3 regions of the Halomonas sp. C10-5 genome follow, and region 3 is predicted to be linked to each of the others. Evidence: riboswitches for the same ligand, from Rfam matches in the RefSeq annotation. Region 3 holds a riboswitch; each other region holds the start of a gene.
The links. Region 3 has a riboswitch for thiamine pyrophosphate ahead of ACJ7IV_RS03350 (SLC5/6 family protein). Riboswitches for the same ligand answer to the same signal wherever they lie in the genome.

Region 1 (3,266 bases), 710 kb from region 3:
GATCGCCTCCCCGGCGGAGCGGCAGCCGGCGGTATTGGGCAGCAGCCGGCAGCCGCTCTCGCGCAGGATCTGCCAGAAGGCGTCGCCGTCGCCGCCGGCGGGGTTCTGGCGGCGCAGCCCCAGGGTGAGCATGTCGCAGCCGGCGGCGGCGATCGCCTCCTGCATCACCGCCGGCGAGGGGTAGAGGGCGGTGCCGAGCAGGAGGCGGCTGGTGAAATCCTCGCCGTAGAGCACCAGGGTGTCGTCTTGAGCGTCGTGGGGCGTGTTCATCAGCCACCTCCTACCGGGGCCACGATATCGATGCGGTCGCCGTCGTCGAGGGTGCGCTCGGGCCAGGTGGAGCGCGGAGCGAAGGCGTCGTTGATGGCCACGGCGACACGGCGCTCGCCGTACCCCCAGCGCTGCAGGGCCTGGGCCAGGGCGATGCCCTCGGGTAGCCGGGTGGGTTCCCCGTTGAGGCTCAGGGTGATCTCGTTCATGGGGCTCTCCTCTTCAAGGAATTCGACGCCGGGTCAAGCCAGCGACTCCCGGGGTACGGCATCGGCGAGCACCGCGGCGAAGGGACGTTCGTCCTGGCCACGGATCTCGGCCAGCACATGCTCGACCACCGCCGGGGCCAGCAGGTAGCCATGGCGGAACAGGCCGTTGGCGCCGATCAGGCCGTCCTCTCGGGTGACGTGGGGCAGGTTGTCGCGAAACGCCGGCCGCAGGTTGACGCCCTGCTCGAGGATGCGTGCCTCGGCGAAGGCCGGCGACAGGGTGTAGAGGGCCGTGGATAGCTCCAGCGATGACTGCAGCGAGATCGGCGAGCGGTCCTCGCTCTCGATGGAGGTGGCGCCGATCACGAAGCGCCCGCCGGGCTTGGGGACCACGTAGAGCTGGTAGCGCGGGTGCATCAGGCGTACCGGCCGGGACAGCGTCACCTCGTCGGTATGCACGTGCAGGGTCTCGCCGCGTACGCCGCGCAGGGTTGGGTGCCTCGGCTTGGCGCCGTGGCCGCGGCAGTCGATCACCAGGTCGAAGGCGCGTCGGCCGGTGGGGGTGACGACCTCGCCGGGATGGGGCGCCACCGGGGTGCGGGCATGGCACTCGCCGCCCAGGGCATGGATCGCCTCGAGCAGTCGGGTGAGCAGCTCACGGTTGTCCAGATGGGCCTCAGCGGCGAGAAACAGGCCGTGGCGAAAGCCCGCCAGATCGGGTTCCAGGGCATGGACGCCGGCGGCATCCAGCATCCGGTAGCCTGGGGGGTCGCCCAGGGCGTCATCCAGGTCACGGCGGAACTGGGTCAGCTCGTTCTCGTCCTGGGGGTGGGCCACCACCAGGCTGCCGTGCTGGTGCCACAGTCCCGGCGCCTCGAGTTCGGCGAGCCACTGCGGCCAGCGCTCGAGGGCGACCCGACCCATGTCGAAGATGCAGCGTTCGCCGACCACGGTTTCGGCCAGCGGGGCGACCATGCCGGCGGCGGTCCAGGCCGCCGCCGGCGGGGTGTCGAGATCGCCGGCGTCATACAGGGTGACGGCGTGGCCGTCGCGCAGCAGCTGCCAGGCGAGAAGACGGCCGAGCAGGCCGGCGCCGGCCACGGCAATGCGGCGTTGGGAAGGCGTGGTCATGGGTCTGGTATCCGGCGGTTGGCGGTGACGAGCAGGCCGGATGCGGGGCAGGGGCGGGCAGCGATGCACGATCTTGTTCCCTCCGCAGGCATCAACCTGATCAGGTTCAACGGGTTCGGCCGTACCGATCTCAGCCCCCGTGTCCACCGCAGTGCGGCTACCGGGGCTCCCCGACAAGCGTGTCCAACATAACCAAGGAGGCCCGCCGACGCAATCGCGTCGGCGGGCCTCAGGACTCCTTCGGCGGTGGGCCGGTCAGGCGCAGTCGGCGGCACCCTCGCCGAACATGTCGAACAGCAGCTCGCGGCCCATGCCGGTAAGCACGAAGCGCCGCTGGTCATTCCAGGTCGCCGCCTCGCTGGACTCGAGGATGCGCTGGCAGGCCGACCACTCGCGGCTGTCGCTTTCCAGCGTCTCCAGGGCATCGGGGTCGAGGCCGCGATGGGGCACGGTGACGGTCTCAAGGACATGGCCCTGGCGGTAGAGCAGGGCGGCCATGTTGGAGAGGCACTGGCGCAGGCTGCGCTGCATGCCGAAGGTATCGATCGTCTGTGTAGTCATGCGCCGCGTCTTCCCAGGTGGAATGTGCTGCGGCGCATTATACAACCTTGGTCGCACAAGACCAAGGTCTAATGAGGGCCGGTCTCAGTCGTCTACCTGGCCCAGCAGCAGGAACTCGATCAAGGCCTTCTGGGCATGTAGGCGGTTGCCGGCCTCCTGCCAGACCACGGCGCGCGGGTCGTCGAGCAGGGTCTCGCTGATCTCCTCGCCGCGGTGGGCGGGCAGGCAGTGCAGGAAGAGGACATCGTCGGCGGCGCGGTCGAGCAGCGCCTCGCTGACCTGGAAACCGGCGAAGGCCGCCGCCCGCTTGGCCTGCTCCTCCTCCTGGCCCATGGAGGCCCAGACGTCGGTGGTCACCAGGTCCGCACCGCTGACCGCCTCGGCGGGATCGCGCAGGATGGTGACACGGTCGCCGGCGGCCGCGAGGATATCCTGGCGCGGCTCATAGCCCTCGGGGCAGCAGATGCGCAGCCGGAAGTCGAACTGGCGGGCGGCATTGATCCAGGAGTGGCACATGTTGTTGCCATCGCCGATCCACACCGCCGTCTTGCCCCGCACGCTGCCGCGCAGCTCGGTCCAGGTCATCACGTCGGCGAGCAGCTGGCAGGGGTGGTAGTCGTCGGTGAGGGCGTTGATCACCGGCACGCTGCTGGCCGCCGCATACTCCTCGAGCCCGGCGTGGGAGAAGGTGCGGATCATCACGATGTCGACCATCTCCGAGAGCACCCGGGCGGTGTCGCCGATGGGCTCGCCGCGGCCGAGCTGGGTGTCGCGGGGCGAGAGGAACAGCGCATGACCACCGAAATGGGCCATGGCGGTCTCGAAGGAGACCCGGGTGCGGGTCGATGACTTCTCGAAGATCATCGCCATGGTGTGGTTCGGGAAGGGGGTATAGGTGGGCCCCTCCACCTTGAGCGCGTTCTTGATGGTGATGGCGCGCTGGATCAGGTTGCTCAGCTCTTCGGGGCTGGCATCCATCAGGGTCAGGAAGTGCCGAGTGGCCATGGGGTGCTCCTCGTAAAAACGCACATCCTAGCCAGCCGCCGGGGGATGCGCAACGCGCCATGGATCAGTAGAATGGCCTCCATCAAGACC
Region 2 (3,266 bases), 470 kb from region 3:
AGGTGACCGGCAGGCCATAGAAGAGGCTGAACACCCCCGCCTTGGTGGAGTTGCCCCCACTGAAATGCTCGGCGGCCCGGTACCAGCCGGAGCGGTTGGCGTAGCGACTCAGGTTGGGCATCACCTCGGGGCTCAGCAGGTCATGGCGCACGCTGTCCAGCACCACCAACAGCAGGTTGTGGGGCGCGGCCGACGGCGAGCAGCTCAGCGGCGCCGAGGGATAGGCCAGGTCATGGGCCTTTCCCTGTGCCGCCTCCAGCTCCACCCGGTCGCGCACCGCCTGGGGGTCGACCCAGCCCCGCTTGACGAACAGGCGCTTGGCAGTGGCGGGATAGAACAGCGGCACATGGCGGGTCATGCCGGTGATGTCGCGGTCGTAGTGGGCGTCGGCCCAGGCGTGCCAGCCGTGCACCCCGAGCAGGGCCAGCAGGCCGAGGGCGAGTGCCGGCAGCACCGGCCGCGACAGTGGGCGCCGCTTGAGCCATAACCCCAGGGCCCCCTGCAGCGCCAGCATCGCCAGCACCCCGCCGATGGCCAGGCCCCAGGCCAGCCAGGAGAAGCTGAAGACGTCGCCGCCAGCGTTGACCAGCAGGTCGAGGATGAAACCGCTCAGGTGGAAGCGGTACTGGGCGTAGACGAAGGTGTCGAGCAGCAGCACCAGCTGCAGCAGGCCGGCCCACAGGGTGGTGACCAGCCACAGCCAGGGCGCCCGAAGCAGCGGGGCCAGCAGCAGCAGCGGCAAGGCCCCAAGCCACACCAGCAGCCCGATATGGCCGAGGAACACCAGCAGCAGGTAGCCCCACTGCTCGGCGCCCTCGGGAGCCATGTAGGGGAGGTAGCGCAGGCTGATCAGCCAGGCGAGCAGCAGGTTGGCAAGGGTCCAAGCGCCCAGCCAGCGCCAGCGATGGAGAAGGGATGCAAGCATGTGATGGCCACGATCATGAAAGGGCCCGACACCAAGCCGCGATACACGGCCTGTCGGGTGGTGGAAAGATACCGGGATCGGCGTCGTCACACTCTGGTCATGCCACCTTAAGCAATCCTTAAGGAAGGCGCGCCACAGTCATGGTGCATGCTGATACCGCCGCAACCCGAGGCAACACCATGACCCGGAGTCCGATAATGACACTCGCAGACACCCTCGTCGCCGAGAATCGCGCCATCGTGCCGCTGCTGCTCATTGGCCTGGCGTTGCTGGCCCTGGGCGTGCTGGCCGCCGGCTGGGACCCCATCGAGCTGCCACTGGGGCTCGCCGCCCTGGGCACCCTGGCGCTCGTCCTGCTCACCCCCGAGCGCTGGCAAGGCGAGGAAGCACGGGACACCGTCAACAGCCTGGTACTGGCCAGCCTGATCACCCTGGCGGGCTTCCATGTGATGGCGTGAACCTCGCTGCTCGAGCGCCTCGCCAGAGGCATTGCCCGGCCTTTACAGTCCTCCCCGGGACGTGGATAGTGTGGCTCGACGACAGGGGCGCCGCGGCACTCGCCGTGGCTGAGACGCACCCTTGGAACCTGACCCGGATCATGCCGGCGTAGGGAGTCGTGCAGCCCGCCCCGCCGCCTGCACCTCCCGCGCCCGGGAGGAACGATGACCACTGCCACCCGCGGCCCGATCGACCCCGCCGCCCATCTCGCTCGCCTGCGCGAGCGCGCACCACTGATTCACAACATCACCAATCTGGTGGCCATGAATCCCATGGCCAACGTGCTGCTGGCCCTGGGCGCCTCGCCCGCCATGGTGCACGCCCGCGAGGAGGCCGCCGAGTTCGCCGCCCTCGCCGATGCCCTGACGGTGAATATCGGCACCCTCTCCCCCCACTGGGTCGAGGCCATGGAGGAGGCCGCCGTGGCCGCACGGCTGTCGGGCAAGCCCTGGGTGCTGGACCCGGTGGCGGTGGGCGCCACCGCCTACCGCCGCGAGACGGGCAGCCGCCTGCTGGAGCGACGCCCCACGGTGATCCGCGGCAACGCCTCGGAGATCCTGGCCCTGGAGCACCAGGGCAGCGGCGGGCGCGGCGTGGACAGCAGCGATCCCACCGAAGCCGCCGAGCAGGCCGCCGTGGCCCTGGCGCGCCGCATTGATGCCGTGGTGGCGGTGACCGGCGAGGTCGACCTCGTGACCGACGGCCGGCGCCTCGCCCGCATCCCGGGCGGCCATGCGCTGATGCCCCGGGTCACCACCCTGGGCTGCGCGCTCACCGGCGTGGTCGCCGCCTTCCTGGTGGGCGCAAAGGATCCCTTCGCGGCCAGCGTGGCGGCACTCGCCTGCTACGGCGAGGCGGGACGCCGCGCCGGTGAGGTCGCCAACGGCCCCGGCAGCTTCGCCGTGGCCTTCCTCGATGCCCTCTACGCCCTCGACCACGACCAGCTTGCCACCCTGCCCACCCTGGAGGTGACCGATGCGCCTTGACCTCTCCCTCTACCTCATCACCGACCCCGCCCTGTGCGCCGGCCACGGCCTGGTGGAGACCGCAGTGGCCGCGGTGCGCGGCGGTGCCACGATGATACAGCTGCGCGACAAGCACGCCTCGAACGGCGAGATGATCGACCAGGCGCGACGGCTCAAGGCGGCGCTGGCCGGCAGCGGCGTGCCGTTGATCATCAACGACCGCCTGGCAGTGGCGGTGGAGAGCGGTGCCGACGGCCTGCATATCGGCCAGGATGATGGCGAGGTGACCGAGGCCCGAGCGGCCCTCGGCGAGCAGGCGATACTGGGGCTCTCGGTGCAGACCCTGGCGCAGATGGCACGCATCGACGCCGAGCACCTCGACTACCTGGGACTCGGCCCGGTATTCGCCACCCCCAGCAAGCATGACCACGCCGAGCCGCTGGGCTTTGCGGGGCTGGCCACCCTGGTGGCGGCGAGCCCCCTGCCCAGCGTGGCCATCGGCGGCCTCACGGTCGAGCACCTTACGGCGACGCGCCAGGCCGGTGCCGACGGACTGGCGGTGATCTCGGCGATCTGCGGCATGCCGGACCCCGAGGCCGCGGCGCGGGCCTTCTTCTCCCGAGGCTGAACTCATCCCGGGACAAGGCCAGGACGTGCAGCAACGGCTGGGGATCAGGCGGTGGGGCGCCGCTTGAGCGAGGTGCGCCCCTCGCGATAGGCGATGGCCAGGCCACTGCCGATGATCAGCACGCTGCCCACGAACACCCAGAGGTCCGGCATCTCGCCCCAGAACCACCAGCCCAGCAACACCGCCCACAGCATGGCGGTGTAGTCGAAGGGGGCGGCAATGGCCGCCGGGGCGTGGCGGAAGGCCAGGG
Region 3 (3,266 bases):
CCCTGACCGGCACGCCGCCCAACGAGGAGTTCTATCTGATGGGGCGGGTGCCGCGAGAGAAGAAATAGGCTTTAGCGCGACAAGAATCGCTGATAACGCAGTTCCAGTGCCTCCTGGCTCGGCTTATCTCTAGCGTGTCTGGGGATGGAGATTCGCTGGCCGTCGAGCTGCTTCATGCTCTCAAGCAGAGGCCCATCCTGAGTCGAGAGCAGCTCATCATTCAGGTGGATGCGGTAGTTGGGGTCAATGCCGATCAAGTCAGCATCGTAAGCCCTATGATGCAGCCGGCTGAGGGATATGCCATTGCTCACTTCTGCGGTGCTGTCCTGATCGATGTCGGGAATAATATGTGCCGCCTCCAGTAGTTGTGGCACTGGCAGCCCCGTCATGGCGCAGCGGTTGGAATATGCCAGCATCACTCGCGCACGGAATTCAGCCTGATGAACCCGCGTTTTGGCTTCACGGATTACGTAGCGCTTCTCTATCTCATCCGTCCTGTAGGCGCCATGGTTTTCTGCGACATGGCGCATCTGGCCAATTCGGTCGTTCATGCTGACATGGCATAACTCTCTGGCCAGGTCCATGTTGTCGATGTAGCAGGGCCATAAAGGAAGGTAGCGGCCTGGAGCGACGCCCACTAGGTAGATGATCGGATCCTGTCGCTCGTAGCTGATTAAGAGCTGGCGATTCGCGGGCTTGGCTGTTCCTCCTGCCTCAAGCGAATACCAGAAGCCACCCTCGTCGCTAGCACCATCGGAATAGATATTGATCCTGCCCTGCTTGGGGACCACGGTTTTGATACTCAGGATGCCATCTGGCATCTGCTTGGGTTTGAAGATGCCGATTGCTCTGCTGGCGATGAAGAAAGACTCCCCATCCAAGGGGACCGGCTGGGCAATGGCCTCCCAGGGCACATCATTCGAGTATTGTTGTGCGATGGCTTCAAGGCGCTGAAATGCTGCTTGGCGAAGACGAGTATCGATATTCAGCAAAGCTGGCTCCCCGCTCTATGCCGATAGTATCCACTCATACTAATCAAGAGGGGTGGCTTGTACACCGTTGCGCGTATTGAGCGCTGTGAAGATCCTCTGCGCCGACGAGTAGTTGAGCATGTCTCGCTGGTCCACTGGCAGGCAGGACTCTGTCTCGCTATGATGCCTCCGGTCACGCCTTGCCGCTGTGCGCGGCGTGACCTCACAAATCATTCACTTGTCGCCAGGGGAGTCCCGCCGCATCTGCGGGGGCTGAGAGGGCCATGCGCCGACCCTGGAACCTGATCCGGTTAATACCGGCGGAGGAAGTGCGACATGCCCTACCTGACGTCTGCCGTGCTCGGCGCGGCGCTGCTGTGCTTTGCTTTCCTGGGCCTGCGGGCCCGCCGGGCCGATGGCCCCCTCGATGACTACGTGACTGCCCGCAATTCCCAGGGTGCCCAGGCCATCGGCCTGTCGTTCCTGGCCTCCGGCATGGGCGCCTGGATCCTCTTCGCGCCGCCGGAGATCGGCGCCTTCGTGGGGCCGGTGGCGCTGGCCGGCTATGCCATCGGCTCTTCTCTGCCCTTCATCGTGCTGGGGCTCTACGGCCCGGCGATCCGCCGCCACCTGCCGCAAGGCCGCAGCATCGGCGAGTTCGCCGAGGCCTGCTACGGCGCCGGGGTGCGCCGCTGGGTGGCCTTCGTCTCGGTGGCCTACATGGCGCTCTTCCTGGCCGCCGAGCTTACCGCCATCGGTGCCATCGCCGGCATCCTCTCGGATGTGCCGCCCGCACTGGTGATCCTGGGGCTGGCGGTAGTCACCCTGGTCTACACCACGCTCGGCGGTCTGCGGGCGAGCCTCGCCACCGATCGCTGGCAGGCCTGGCTGCTGCTGGCCCTGCTGGTGCTGGTGGGTGGCGTGGCCTGGTGGTGGCTGCCGCCGATGCCCGCCGAGGCGACGATGCCTGCCATTCCCGCTGGCAGTGCGCTCTCCGTGGCGCTGACCCTGGTGATCGCGGTCACTGCGGCCAACCTCTTCCACCAGGGCTACTGGCAGCGGATCTGGGCCGCCGAAGATGATCGCGCCCTGAGCCGAGGGGCGCTGCTGGGCGGCGCCAGCAGCCTGCTGGTGGTGATGGCGATCGGCGGGCTCGGCATGCTGGCGGCGATGCACGCGCTGCCGCTGGGCGAGCCGCCGATGCCCTTCTTCGCGCTGCTCTCCGCGGCGCCGGCCTGGCTGGGCCTGCCGGCGCTGGTGCTGGCGGTGACCCTGGTGGCCTCGAGCGTCGATACCCTGCAGAACGCCATCGCATCAATGGCGGTGGCAAGCAGCGGCCGGCGCGGGCTCTCGGTGCGCGCCGCGCGCCTGGTGACGGTGGCGCTGATGGTGCCGGTGGTCTGGGTGGCCCTGCAGGGCTTCTCGGTGCTGCGCCTCTTCCTGATCGCGGATCTCCTGTGTGCGGCCATCGTGGTGCCGGTGCTGCTGGGGCTGTGGCGACGCATGTCGCCGCTGGCCGCGGTGGTCGGCGGCGTGGCCGGCATGCTCGGGGCCATCGTGCCGGGCTGGATCGCGCAGGGCAGCCTCGCCGCCGGCGTGCTGGCGGCCACCTTCCCCGGCAGCATACCGACGCTTCCGCCTTTCCTGGGGGCACTGGTCGGCTCGACGCTCGTCAGCCTGTTGGTCGCCTGGTGGCGTCCGGGCGCGAGGTTCCAGCCCGCCCGCGAAGGAGGCGCCAGATGAACACCCGCGCCGATTTCAACGCCTGGGCCGCGCAGCAGGACGCGCCGCGCCTCACCGACTGGCTGCGCGAGATCAGCGAGCCCGACTGGTCTTCTACCGTGAACCATCCGCTGTTCGACGCCCTGGCCGAGGGGCGGCTTTCGGGTGATGACTTCGCCGCCTACATGGCGCAGGACTACGGCTTCGTGGATCCCTTCACCGCGCTGATCGGATTCGCCATCGGCCGTGCGCCGTGCATGGCGGACCGGGTGGTGCTGGGGCAGTTCATGGGCATGCTGACCAGCGACGAGAACAGCACCTTCCAGCGCACCTTCGAGGCCTTCGGAGTCCCGGCCTCGACGCCCGAGGCGCGGGCCTGGCTGCCCGAGACCCGGGCCTTCCAGGCGCTGCTGCGCGAGACCGGTGATGGAGGCGGCTACGCGGAGATCCTGGCGGTGCTGGTGGTCACCGAGTGGGTCTACCTGGAGTGGGCGCTGCGGGTGACGCGTGCAGGCGACCTGCACCCGCTGATGGGGGAGTGGATCGACCTGCACGACAACCCCGCCTTCCAGG

Region 1: linked by a shared signal. The riboswitch ahead of thiO (glycine oxidase ThiO) and the one ahead of ACJ7IV_RS03350 (SLC5/6 family protein) in region 3 are both predicted to bind thiamine pyrophosphate.
Region 2: linked by a shared signal. The riboswitch ahead of thiM (hydroxyethylthiazole kinase) and the one ahead of ACJ7IV_RS03350 (SLC5/6 family protein) in region 3 are both predicted to bind thiamine pyrophosphate.

What each region holds. Positions count from the first base shown of each region.
Region 1 covers NZ_CP175665.1:1,422,969-1,426,234, forward strand. The annotation lists gene ACJ7IV_RS06695 (thiazole synthase) at 1-270, opposite strand, end outside; gene thiS (sulfur carrier protein ThiS) at 270-479, opposite strand; gene thiO (glycine oxidase ThiO) at 513-1,610, opposite strand; TPP riboswitch at 1,671-1,793, opposite strand; gene ACJ7IV_RS06710 (hypothetical protein) at 1,866-2,171, opposite strand; gene argF (ornithine carbamoyltransferase) at 2,256-3,176, opposite strand.
Region 2 covers NZ_CP175665.1:242,094-245,359, reverse strand. The annotation lists gene ACJ7IV_RS01150 (DUF3413 domain-containing protein) at 1-925, opposite strand, end outside; gene ACJ7IV_RS01145 (hypothetical protein) at 1,123-1,383, shown strand; TPP riboswitch at 1,457-1,555, shown strand; gene thiM (hydroxyethylthiazole kinase) at 1,588-2,409, shown strand; gene thiE (thiamine phosphate synthase) at 2,399-3,016, shown strand; gene ACJ7IV_RS01130 (DMT family transporter) at 3,061-3,266, opposite strand, start outside.
Region 3 covers NZ_CP175665.1:710,645-713,910, forward strand. The annotation lists gene ACJ7IV_RS03340 (peroxidase-related enzyme) at 1-68, shown strand, start outside; gene ACJ7IV_RS03345 (HNH endonuclease) at 72-992, opposite strand; TPP riboswitch at 1,208-1,318, shown strand; gene ACJ7IV_RS03350 (SLC5/6 family protein) at 1,308-2,714, shown strand; gene ACJ7IV_RS03355 (TenA family protein) at 2,711-3,266, shown strand, end outside.